One region of the Hominimerdicola intestinalis genome, then DNA from elsewhere that is predicted to be linked to it. Evidence: predicted binding sites of a transcription regulator. Region 1 holds the regulator's gene; the other holds the start of a gene.
The links. Region 1 encodes Rex, which represses fermentation and respiration genes when NADH is low (regulators of the CRP and FNR family bind a similar motif). Its sites were predicted from a motif close to ATTGTTAANNNNTTAACAAT; they were not measured.

Region 1 (5,646 bases):
CGCAGGTAAGCTTTGTAACATAGTTTTCAAGCTGATCGATATCGACCCTTTCGCTTGTGCCGTTTTTATATTCTACCTGAACGTAAGGCTCTTCGCTGTATGTAACCCTGTTAAGAGTAGCGGTTGCCGGCAGAACGTCGGCAGGAAGCACCTCCTGCCCCAGAAGTGCGTTAATAAGCGTGGATTTACCCCGCTTAAATTCTCCGACTATTGCAACCTCAAAATGATCGTCGTCAGATTTATCAATAGTTTCCCTTATAGACTGCGCTGTATTAACAAGAGAAATATCCTCGCTCAGCCGCAGCAGCTCCTTTAAATTTCCTGTAAGAGTCCGTACGGTTTCACGGTAGCCGGCGTAACTTCCGTAATCAATCTGCTTATCCATTTCAGACCTCCAAATCCCGAGCGTTAAGAACGGGTTATTTCATTTTGCTGACTAAGTTTTTTTGTTTTTTCAAGCTTTAACCGCTTGTTTACAAGTCGGGTAAAGCTCTCGAAGAGCCTTCGCATAAGCCCTTGCTTAAAGCAACAGAAAACCGAACCTTGCTTTTAAGTTTTAATAGCTTTCCGTACTGCAAACGCTGTTACAGCAGCAGAAAGGTAATATTTTAATACTTATTATTATATCATAATTGTTATTAAATAGTCAACAATTTATACAAAACAATCCGAAAAATTACCCTTTTGCACAAAATGAACCAGTATTATCAATGCACAATGCACAATTCCTGATAAGCTTCGGCTAAAAAAAACTGCCGGACTTTATATCCGACAGTTTTACGAATTATCTCCGAAAGCTCCGCAGATCGGAATAACAATTTCCTCCCCGCAGTTATTTTTATTTATTACGCAGTTTCTTCCATGCTTCTTTCCGTAATAAAGATACTGGTCAGCAATTTTCAGTCCTTCTTCATAAGAAAGATCCTTACCACATTCACAGACGCCTATAGTTATCGTAACCCCGAAGGTATCAGCTCCGCAGCTGAAGCTCATTGCTTCAAGTTCGGAACGGATCTGAGCCGCGACCCTTGTACCGGCCTCTATACCGGTATTGGGGATCACGAAAAGCAGTTCTTCTCCGCCCCATCTGCAAACATATCCCTCAGACGGAACAAGTATACTCATAGCTTCCGAAATTTGTTTTAAAACCATATCGCCGTATGCATGACCGTATGTATCGTTAACTTGTTTAAAATTGTCTATATCTCCCATTGCAATTATATATCTGCTGTCAGCTGCCGCAGCATTTCTCTGTATCTGTTTGAAAAAGTCCATCATCGCACGTCTGTTGAAGAGCCTTGTAAGCGGGTCTATAGTCGCAAGCCTGCTTAAAGTTTCATTTTTCGCTTTCAGCTGATGCTGAGATATCTGTTTTGATATTTTATATATCGCGGCTATGCAGATTATCATAAGAAATGCAAAAAAACTGTTAAATGTATACAGCATTAGCTGCGATGTCTTATCAAAGTCAGGGTAAATAACGTGTGCGTCATCTACCGTATAAAATTTCAGAAGCATAAAAACGGTTACTATTACCGGAGTTATTATATATGGAGTCATTACCCTTTTAAACTCCACGAAAAACGGAACAGGAGCTATACACACAAGAAACATTGCAAAGCCGTAGCCCCAGCCCACATACACCGTTGCCGCAACAGCATGAACCACTATCTCGAACAAAGCTATGCACAGCATAGGCGTTACGTTCTCTACATTGAAAATCAGAAAAGAAAAACCCAGATAAAGCGCCGAACTGAAAAAATTGAAATACATCATTTCGGTAACGCCAATGTATCTAAAATAGAAAATAAAAACTATATGAACTATCAAGCAGCATATATCAGCAAATAAATACACATACTTGGGCGAGATATTGGCAAAACGCGTCGCATCAAATTTTACCGCTGATCTCATAGATCCATCCCCTTCTTAACTGTATTACCATGCTATTGGTTTTACCTGCGCTAATATATGTAATCTTACTAATATATTATACTATAATGCCTATATAGTTACAATAGTAATTGTAGACAAAAATCAAGAAATATTTTGTTAATAATTGCTCAGAACATTTTTACTGTGAAAAATATTTTATTATTATAAAAGGCGGTATTTCTCCGCATTAATAATATAAATATAATTAAATAAACTAAACATTATCTCAGTAAACCAATTAATATAAAATATATATTAATCTGCATTATCAATAATATTAGCTCCATAAGTAAGCGTCAGAAGACTGTCGCCGAGGTGAACGTTTTCAACTACTATATTTTCATATTCGATACTCAGGTCGTAATGCGAAAAGTTCCAGAAGGCTTTAAGTCCAAGACTGACAAGCTTATCTGCTATAGCCTGAGTAGTTGACTTAGGGATACAAAGCACTGCGACCGCAGGAGAATTTTCTTTGCAGAAGCTTTCGATCTCGTCTACATGACGTATTGTAAGGCTTCCCACACTTTTACCTACTATCTCAGGATTAATATCAAAAATACCGATAAGCTTACAGCCTCTTGTTTCAAAATTTATATGCGTCGCAATAGCGCGTCCAAGGTTTCCCGCGCCGATAAGTATTGTTTTAAAGTTTTTATCAACTCCCAGTATCTTGCCTATTTCGCTGTGAAGCTCGTCAACGTGATAGCCGTAGCCCTGCTGTCCGAAGCCGCCGAAGCAGTTAAGATCCTGCCTTATCTGCGAAGCGGTAAGCTTCATAAGCGCAGAAAGCTCTCTTGAAGATATCCTGTCAACACCTTGCTTTTTCAGCTCACCCAGAAACCTGTAATATCTGGGAAGTCTTTTTATAACCGAAGAAGAAATAGAACCGTTTTTTGCCATATCAAAACCACTCCGTAAAAACGCCATAAAAGGACGGATAAAAATCCGCCCCTATATGAATCAGATATTTATGCTTCTCAATAATTATCCTATCAGCCAAGCATAGGCTTTAATCTTTCGTCCACCGCCTTGAGGAAATCCTCAGTATTGACCTTTTTCTTGTTTTCAAGAGTTGAAAGCAGATAAAGATCGCCTGTCATAACGCCGTCCTCGATCGTCCTGACAGTTGCCTTTTCAAGACAATCAGCGAAATTAAAAAGCTCCTCCAAACCGTCCAGCTCGCCCCTCTTTCTCAGAGCGCCTGTCCATGCGAACAATGTTGCTACAGAGTTTGTGGAGGTCTCCTCACCCTTGAGGTGCTTATAGTAATGACGCTGAACAGTTCCGTGAGCCGCCTCATACTCGTAAACGCCGTCAGGTGAAACCAAGACCGAAGTCATCATTGCAAGCGAACCGTAAGCCGTAGCTACCATATCGCTCATTACGTCGCCGTCGTAGTTCTTGCATGCCCAGATATAGCCGCCGTTTGAACGTATAACTCTTGCTACTGCGTCGTCAATAAGCGTATAGAAATACTCTATACCCGCAGCCTCAAACCTTTCCCTGTATTCATTATCGTATATCTCCTGGAAAATATCCTTGAAGGTATGATCGTATTTCTTGGAAATAGTGTCCTTAGTAGCAAACCATACGTCCTGATTTGTATCAAGTGCAAAGTTAAAGCAGGCTCTTGCAAAGGAAGCTATTGAAGAAGACTTGTTGTGCTGACCCTGAATAATTCCGTCGCACTCAAAGCTGTAGATCGTTTCTCTCGTTTCGTTTCCGTTCTTGTCAGTGCATACAAGCTCAGCCTTAGAGCCTTCGGGGCACTTCATTTCAACGTTCTTATAAACGTCACCGTAAGCGTGACGTGCAATAGTAATAGGCTTTGTCCATGTAGGAATATACGGAGTTATCCCCTTAACGAGAATAGGAGTTCTGAAAACAGTGCCGTCCAGCATTGCTCTTATTGTACCGTTAGGAGACTTCCACATTTCCTTGAGGTTATATTCAGGCATTCTTGCGGCATTAGGAGTGATCGTAGCGCACTTTACCGCAACTCCGTATTTTTTCGTAGCATTAGCAGAATCAACCGTTACCTGATCGTTTGTTTCATTTCTGTGAACAAGACCCAAATCATAATATTCGGACTTCAGATCCACATAGGGCAGAATAAGAATATCCTTTATTTCCTGCCAGATAATTCTGGTCATTTCGTCGCCGTCCATTTCGACAAGGGGTGTTTTCATTTGGATTTTTGACATTTTACATTCCTCCTGTTTATTTTAAAATAACTGCTGATGGAGATAAGATCAATAAAAATAAAATGATCCAAGCGCAAAATCCGATAACCTCCACACTTTTGCTTTTACAGACAACCGTTCCCTTTTTAATTCTATAAAGCCTGACAGCCAGCAGTTCCAATTTAGTAAAGCACAGACATATTATTAAAGCCCACAAGCCTAAAAATCCTATCATCATCGCAAACGCTTCATATTTCCAAAAAAGATATATAAAGTATAATATAAAGATAAGAAGATTAATGCCTATTATATTCTTTTCATATTTTCGTCTGCCCGAATCCTTTTTAAAATCGCTTTCTTCAGTAGACCGATGAAGCTTCCGCAACGATCTTTTAACGCAGATATAAAGTATAACAGGAATAGCAAATAAACAAATATTTCCCAAAATAAAGTAAGTAACCATTATACTCTCCATAGCTGCCTGTCAGCTTATATAAATAAACGGAAATGCGATCAGGATAACCACTAAAAATATTATCAGTATAACTGCCGTTACAGCAACAGCAATTATCACAGCCTTACAGCTTACGGAAAACAAAACAGACATTTTACGCCAAAACCTGCTTCCGTTTTCTCCCCGCTTTACCATTACTCCATACAGCAGGCTCGCTGAAATTGAGACAATTAATAATAATGCACAAGAAACAATGAGCTGGTTTTCCATAATTCCTGACAGCAGCTCAAAAAGCATAATCATTTTAGGCTTTCTCTTGTGTAGTCAAGCAGTCCTCCTGCAAGGATAATATCCTTTGTACGTCCTGTAAGCTCGCAGAGTACGGGAATTTCAGCGCCTGTGGTCTTATTTACAACGGTAAGCTCTGTCTTATCAGCTTCTACAGCTGCTCTTACGTCTGAAAGCACAATTTCATCGCCCTGTGAGATCTTATCGTAATCAGCCTCGTTTACAAAAGTAAGCGGCAGAATACCGGCGTTTATAAGGTTTGCTCTGTGGATTCTTGCAAAACTCTTGACCAGAACCGCCTTGATCCCGAGATAAAGCGGAGCCAGCGCTGCATGCTCTCTTGAAGAGCCCTGTCCGTAGTTAGAGCCGCCTACGATAATCGACTTGCCCATATTTTTAGCACGTCTTGGGAATTCCTCATCGCATACCGTGAAGCAATGCTGAGAAATTGCAGGAATATTTGAACGCAGCGGAAGAATTTTAGCTCCCGCAGGCATTATATGGTCTGTAGTAATATTGTCGCCGACCTTAAGCGATACCCTGCATTCGATAGATTCGTCGAGCGGAGCGGTTTCAGGGAAAGGCTTGATATTCGGACCTCTTAGAATTTCGACCTTGTCCATATCCTCAACTGAAGCAGGAGCTTCAACCATATTATCATTAATTACAAAATGCTCAGGCAGCCTGAATTCAGGCATTTCTCCCAGAGTTCTGGGATCGGTAAGATAGCCTGTAAGAGCGGATGCGGCAGCAAGCTCAGGAGATACCAGATATATCTGACCGTCC
Region 2 (5,646 bases), on a different contig from region 1:
ATTATTCTGTTCTTGGCATGGGTTATTACAGGGGTTTTAAAATACGAATCCTCACTGGGCGACATAGCCGCCATACGCGAAAAGTCCTCTGTATTTTCTTCCTGAATAACGTCCATAGCGTCATCGAAGGTCACGATTCCTACAATTCTAAATTCCTTATCCACAACCGGCAGCGCAAGAAAATCATACTTTGCAAACTGCGCCGCAACAAGTTCCTTATCCTCCAACGTATCGACAGTAATAACATTGGTATCCATTATATCCTCGATAAGGTCGCCGTCGTCAGCCGTAAGAATATCCAGCACCGACAAAACGCCTATAAGCCGGCGGTTTTCAGTTACATACAGCGTATATACGGTTTCCTTTACCATTCCTATATGTCGTATCTTCTGAAGAGCCTCGCTTACCGTCATATCCTTATTGAGATAAATATACTCGGTGGTCATGATCGAACCGGCGCTGTCCTTGGGATACTGTAAAATCTGATTGATCTGTTTTCTGGTTTCATTGTCAGCATTTTTTAGGATACGCGAAACAACGTTTGCAGGCATTTCCTCTATAAGATCAACCGTATCGTCGATAAACAGATCGTCGATAACCTCGGCAAGTTCCTTATCTGTAAAGGAATTAATAAGCATCATCTGCATATCGCTGTCCATATACGAAAATACGTCAGCCGCAACATCCTTGGGCAGAAGCCTGAACAAAAGCGGCAGATCCTTTTTATCTACGTCGGAATCGTCGTGAAAATGCTGAAAAATATCGGCGATATCCGCCTCGTTCATATTTAGGAAAATCTCCTTTAGCACCTTGAAATTTCTTTTTTCAAGCAGCTTGATAATTGTGTTGTACATTGTTAAAACCCCCTTTTTGCGCACAAAAAAAGAACGCAAAATCAGCGTGCCAAGCCAACTGTACTATTTTATGTACAGCAGACAGGCGTATAGCTTCACGTCCAGACACAGATCACCCTTTATTCGCTTAAAGTATTAAAGCTAAATAAAAATACAAGCGGGCAAACGCCGCCGTATTCGGGGGGCAATCTTGTTCTGACTGACATCGTCCACTTGTATCTCATCTCCTCAAAAATAAATAGCGTAAAACCGCATTAATAATGATACTACTTTAACGGCGTATTGTCAAGAGAATAAAAGTAAAGAAATTGCACGATCAGGATTTTTTATGTATTTATCATTTGCGGCAAAAATCATTGCATACATATAAATTGACTTTATAAAGACAAGCCGTTTTTATAATGCAAAAGGAATCCCGTATAAAGCGAGATTCCTTTTATAATTAATATTAATCGTAGTCTACAACGTCTATCCACTTCAGGAGGAATTCCTTTTCGGATTCGATTCCCTTATCAAGCTGAGCTGCCGCAACGATAGGCAGCCATGCCTGAACGTATTTCTTTGACGTTCCGCTCTTCATGCAATAGCGGTCTAGATACTTGTCTGCGATCTCGGGTCTGTTCAGACTTAACAGCAGATACGTTTTAGCTACATCGGCAGAAGCGTTGCCCTGTCTTGCAGAACCCCAGTTTATTACATATGTACCCTCATCATTTATAATAATATTTTTCGGCTCAAAGCTGTTATGACACAGCTTTATGTGCTTAGGCATGGAATCAAGTCTGGTAAGAAGCTCATACTTCTTTATCTCGTCGATCTGACCGAGCGACTTTATCTGTCTTGCCATTTTGTCCTTAAGCTTTGAAAGCAGCGGCATATACTGAGCGTGGATCTCGGTCTGTATATCAATAAACTGGTTGAGATATGTATCCATCTTATCGGGATTTTCATTCATAAGCTGCTCAAGCGTTTTTCCCTTGATCCAGTCCATTGAGATCGCCCATTTTCCGTCGATAACTGTGACCTCATGCAGAACCGGCATTTTTATAGCTGAATTTACAAGGGTAGTTTCAACTCTTGCATGCGTCAGCGCAGCGTACAAACATTTTTCCTTATACTCCGGTTTCTTGTATACTCTTATTGCAAGTCCGTCACTTTCGTATACGTCGTAAATATCACTTCCGGCGATAAAATTTTTAAGCTCCATAATTCATTTCTCCTTTTATGAAATAATATTAATTGATACGTTCAAAGCAAAGAAGCTAAATCCTTGGCGTTTTTTGTATAAATTGACGTCTTATATAATTTATTTTCTTTACTGTTTATATTGTACCACATCTTTTAAAAAAGTCAAGTGATTTTCGTAATTTTCACCAATGTTTACTATTGATATATATTGTATTCATTATATATTAATATAAATAGATCTGCACCTCCCATCACAAATTTAAAATGTATAAAGCTTGAAGATTTTCTTTGTGCATTTTGCCGAACACAATTTGTTTATATTACATAAAACAATTTTCATTATTTGTGTATAATGAATAATAATGATGTCAAAAATACTAGAAAAGCTGTAAGAAAAACAGATTGACAAAAAAATAACAAACAGCTATAATATAAATAAGATGAAACGAGCATACTGTTAGTCGGTTTCATCGTTAAACACATTAACGCTAATTTTTATTGGAGGTTTATTTATGGCAAAGAATGAAACACCGGTATTGGTAGACAGCGTAGAAGCTCTTGAGGCAAAGATCGCCGAAGTAAGAGAAGCTCAGAAAATTTTCGCTACCTATACTCAGGAGCAGGTTGATAAGATTTTCAAGGCTGCCGCTATTGCCGCTAACAAAGCAAGAATTCCTCTTGCAAAAATGGCTGTTGAGGAAACAGGCATGGGCGTAGTCGAGGATAAGGTCATCAAAAACAATTATGCCGCTGAATACATTTATAATGCATACAAGAACGTTCAGACCTGCGGAATCATTGAAGAAGATTCGGCGTATGGTACAAAAAAGATCTATGAGCCTATCGGCGTAATTGCCGCAGTTATTCCTACAACCAACCCGACATCTACCGCTATATTTAAGACAATGATCTGTCTTAAAACAAGAAACGGTATTATAATCAGCCCTCACCCGAGAGCTAAGAAGTGCACTATTGAGGCTGCTAAAATCGTACTTGACGCAGCTGTAGAGGCAGGCGCTCCTAAGGGAATTATCGGCTGGATCGACGTTCCGTCCCTTGATCTTACTAATACAGTAATGAAAGAAGCTGACTGCATTCTCGCTACTGGCGGCCCGGGAATGGTTAAGGCTGCATATTCGAGCGGCAAGCCTGCCCTTGGTGTAGGAGCGGGAAATACTCCTGCCGTGATCGACGCTTCTGCTGATATCAAGCTTGCGGTAAGCTCGATTATTCACTCAAAAACTTTTGACAACGGTATGATATGCGCTTCTGAGCAGTCAGTTATTGTTGACAAGTCTATTTACGACGAAGTTAAAAAAGAATTTAAAAACCGCGGCTGCTATATCCTTAATAAGGAAGAAACCGAAAAGGTAAGAAAAACTATTATCATTAACGGCGCACTCAATGCAAAGATAGTAGGACAGTCTGCTCATACTATTGCTAAGCTTGCCGATGTTGAAGTCCCTGAGGACGCTAAGATCCTTATTGGAGAAGTTTCCTCTGTTGAACTTGATGAAGAGTTTGCTCACGAAAAGCTATCCCCTGTTCTTGCTATGTATAAAGCTAAGGATTTTGACGACGCTATTGAAAAGGCCGACAGACTTGTTCAGGACGGCGGTTACGGTCACACCTCCTCGCTTTATGTCAACGCTTCATCTGAAAAGGAAAAGATCAATAAGTTCGGCGCAAGAATGAAAACCTGCCGTATCCTTGTAAATACTCCTTCTTCACACGGCGGTATCGGCGACCTTTATAACTTTAACCTTGCTCCTTCCCTTACTCTCGGATGCGGTTCATGGGGCGGAAATTCCGTTTCAGAGAATGTAGGTATCAAGCATCTTTTGAACGTCAAGACAGTCGCTGAGAGGAGAGAGAATATGCTTTGGTTCAGAGCGCCTGAAAAGGTATACTTCAAGAGGGGCTGCCTCCCTGTTGCACTCGACGAACTTAAAAACGTAATGGGCAAGAAAAAGGCGTTTATCGTTACAGACCAGTTCCTTTACAAGAACGGATATACAAAGCCTATCACAGATAAGCTTGATTCTATGGGCATTGTTCATGAAACATTCTTTGACGTAGCTCCTGACCCGACGCTTGGCTGCGCTCTTGAAGGCGTAAAGGCTATCAGAGCTTTCGAGCCTGATACTATTATCGCTATCGGCGGAGGTTCTGCAATGGACGCCGCTAAGATCATGTGGGTTCTTTACGAGCATCCGGACGCTGACTTCTTCGATATGGCTATGAGATTTATTGATATCCGCAAGAGAGTCTATACATTCCCGAAGATGGGTGAAAAGGCTTACTTTATCGCTATTCCTACTTCCTCCGGTACAGGTTCTGAGGTTACTCCTTTCGCTGTTATTACAGACGAAAAGACCGGAACTAAGTATCCTCTTGCCGACTATGAGCTTATGCCTAATATGGCTATCGTTGATACAGATATGATGATGAGCGCTCCTAAGGGACTTACCTCGGCTTCAGGTATTGACGCTCTTACTCACGCACTTGAGGCTTACGCTTCGGTTATGGCTACCGATTATTCAGATGGTATCGCTATAAGAGCAATGCAGCTTATATTTAAATATCTGCCGGCCGCTTATGAAAACGGACAGACAGACGTTAAGGCTCGTGAGGAAATGGCTACAGCTTCTACAATGGCAGGTATGGCATTTGCTAACGCTTTCCTTGGAGTTTGTCATTCAATGGCTCACAAGCTTGGCGCATATCACCATCTGCCACACGGCGTAGCTAACGCTCTGCTTATAACCTATGTAATGAGATTCAACGCAGATCCTACTCCTCGTAAGATGGGTACCTTCTCACAGTATCAGTATCCTCATACTCTTGAAAGATACTGCGAATGCGCTAACGCTCTCGGAATTACCGGAAAGAACGATGAGGACACTCTTAATAAATTTATCAGCGCTATCGAAGAGCTGAAAGCTAAGGTAGGAATCAAGAAAACTATCGCTGAATACGGCGTTGACGAGCAGAAATTCCTTGAATCCCTCGATCAGATGGTTGAGGACGCATTTGACGACCAGTGTACTGGCGCTAACCCAAGATATCCGCTTATGAGCGAGATCAAGGAAATGTACCTCAAGGCTTACTACGGCAAGTAATTAATTTTGATTGATTTTCTTCTATAAACCTCTAATATAAAAGAAAGACACTTTTGACGCTATGTCAGGAGTGTCTTTCCTTTTAATGCGTTGACTTCCCCGATGGAAAAGAAATGTCCGGTAAACAGCTGTAATAGATTATTTGTGGAGTATCTAGATAAATATTCCTGTTTTTTGTTTTAAATTCAGTTACCTTTAAAAACGCAGTTGATAAAAAAATATAAAAAACCCTTGCATTTTTTCTGTATATGTGTTATAATAATTAAGTAATGGAGTTAAGATTGAGTTGTTTCAGAAATGTTCCTCATCAATCCGAGATATAGGTGTGCGGGTCCTGTGCAATGAAACGCTGTGAACCATGTCAGGCGGGGAACCGAGCAGCATTAAGCGGTCTGTTTCGTGTGACACAGTTTCGCCTGCACGCCTATATGTCGGATTGATTTTTTATGCTGAACGAGGGAGGCAGGATTGATGTATCAGGC

Region 2: adhE (bifunctional acetaldehyde-CoA/alcohol dehydrogenase) is a predicted target of Rex. The motif match lies at 2,444-2,463, and genes of this name have one in related genera.

The regions. Positions count from the first base shown of each region.
Region 1 covers NZ_BAAHNZ010000003.1:192,803-198,448, forward strand. The annotation lists gene ACYQ0H_RS05110 (dynamin family protein) at 1-385, opposite strand, end outside; gene ACYQ0H_RS05115 (GGDEF domain-containing protein) at 778-1,914, opposite strand; gene ACYQ0H_RS05120 (redox-sensing transcriptional repressor Rex) at 2,191-2,835, opposite strand; gene ACYQ0H_RS05125 (NADP-dependent isocitrate dehydrogenase) at 2,928-4,139, opposite strand; gene ACYQ0H_RS05130 (aconitate hydratase) at 4,872-5,646, opposite strand, start outside.
Region 2 covers NZ_BAAHNZ010000004.1:75,447-81,092, forward strand. The annotation lists gene mgtE (magnesium transporter) at 1-854, opposite strand, end outside; gene ACYQ0H_RS05830 (phosphotransferase family protein) at 1,303-2,061, opposite strand; gene adhE (bifunctional acetaldehyde-CoA/alcohol dehydrogenase) at 2,555-5,164, shown strand; RNA gene ffs (signal recognition particle sRNA small type) at 5,490-5,589, shown strand; gene dnaX (DNA polymerase III subunit gamma/tau) at 5,636-5,646, shown strand, end outside.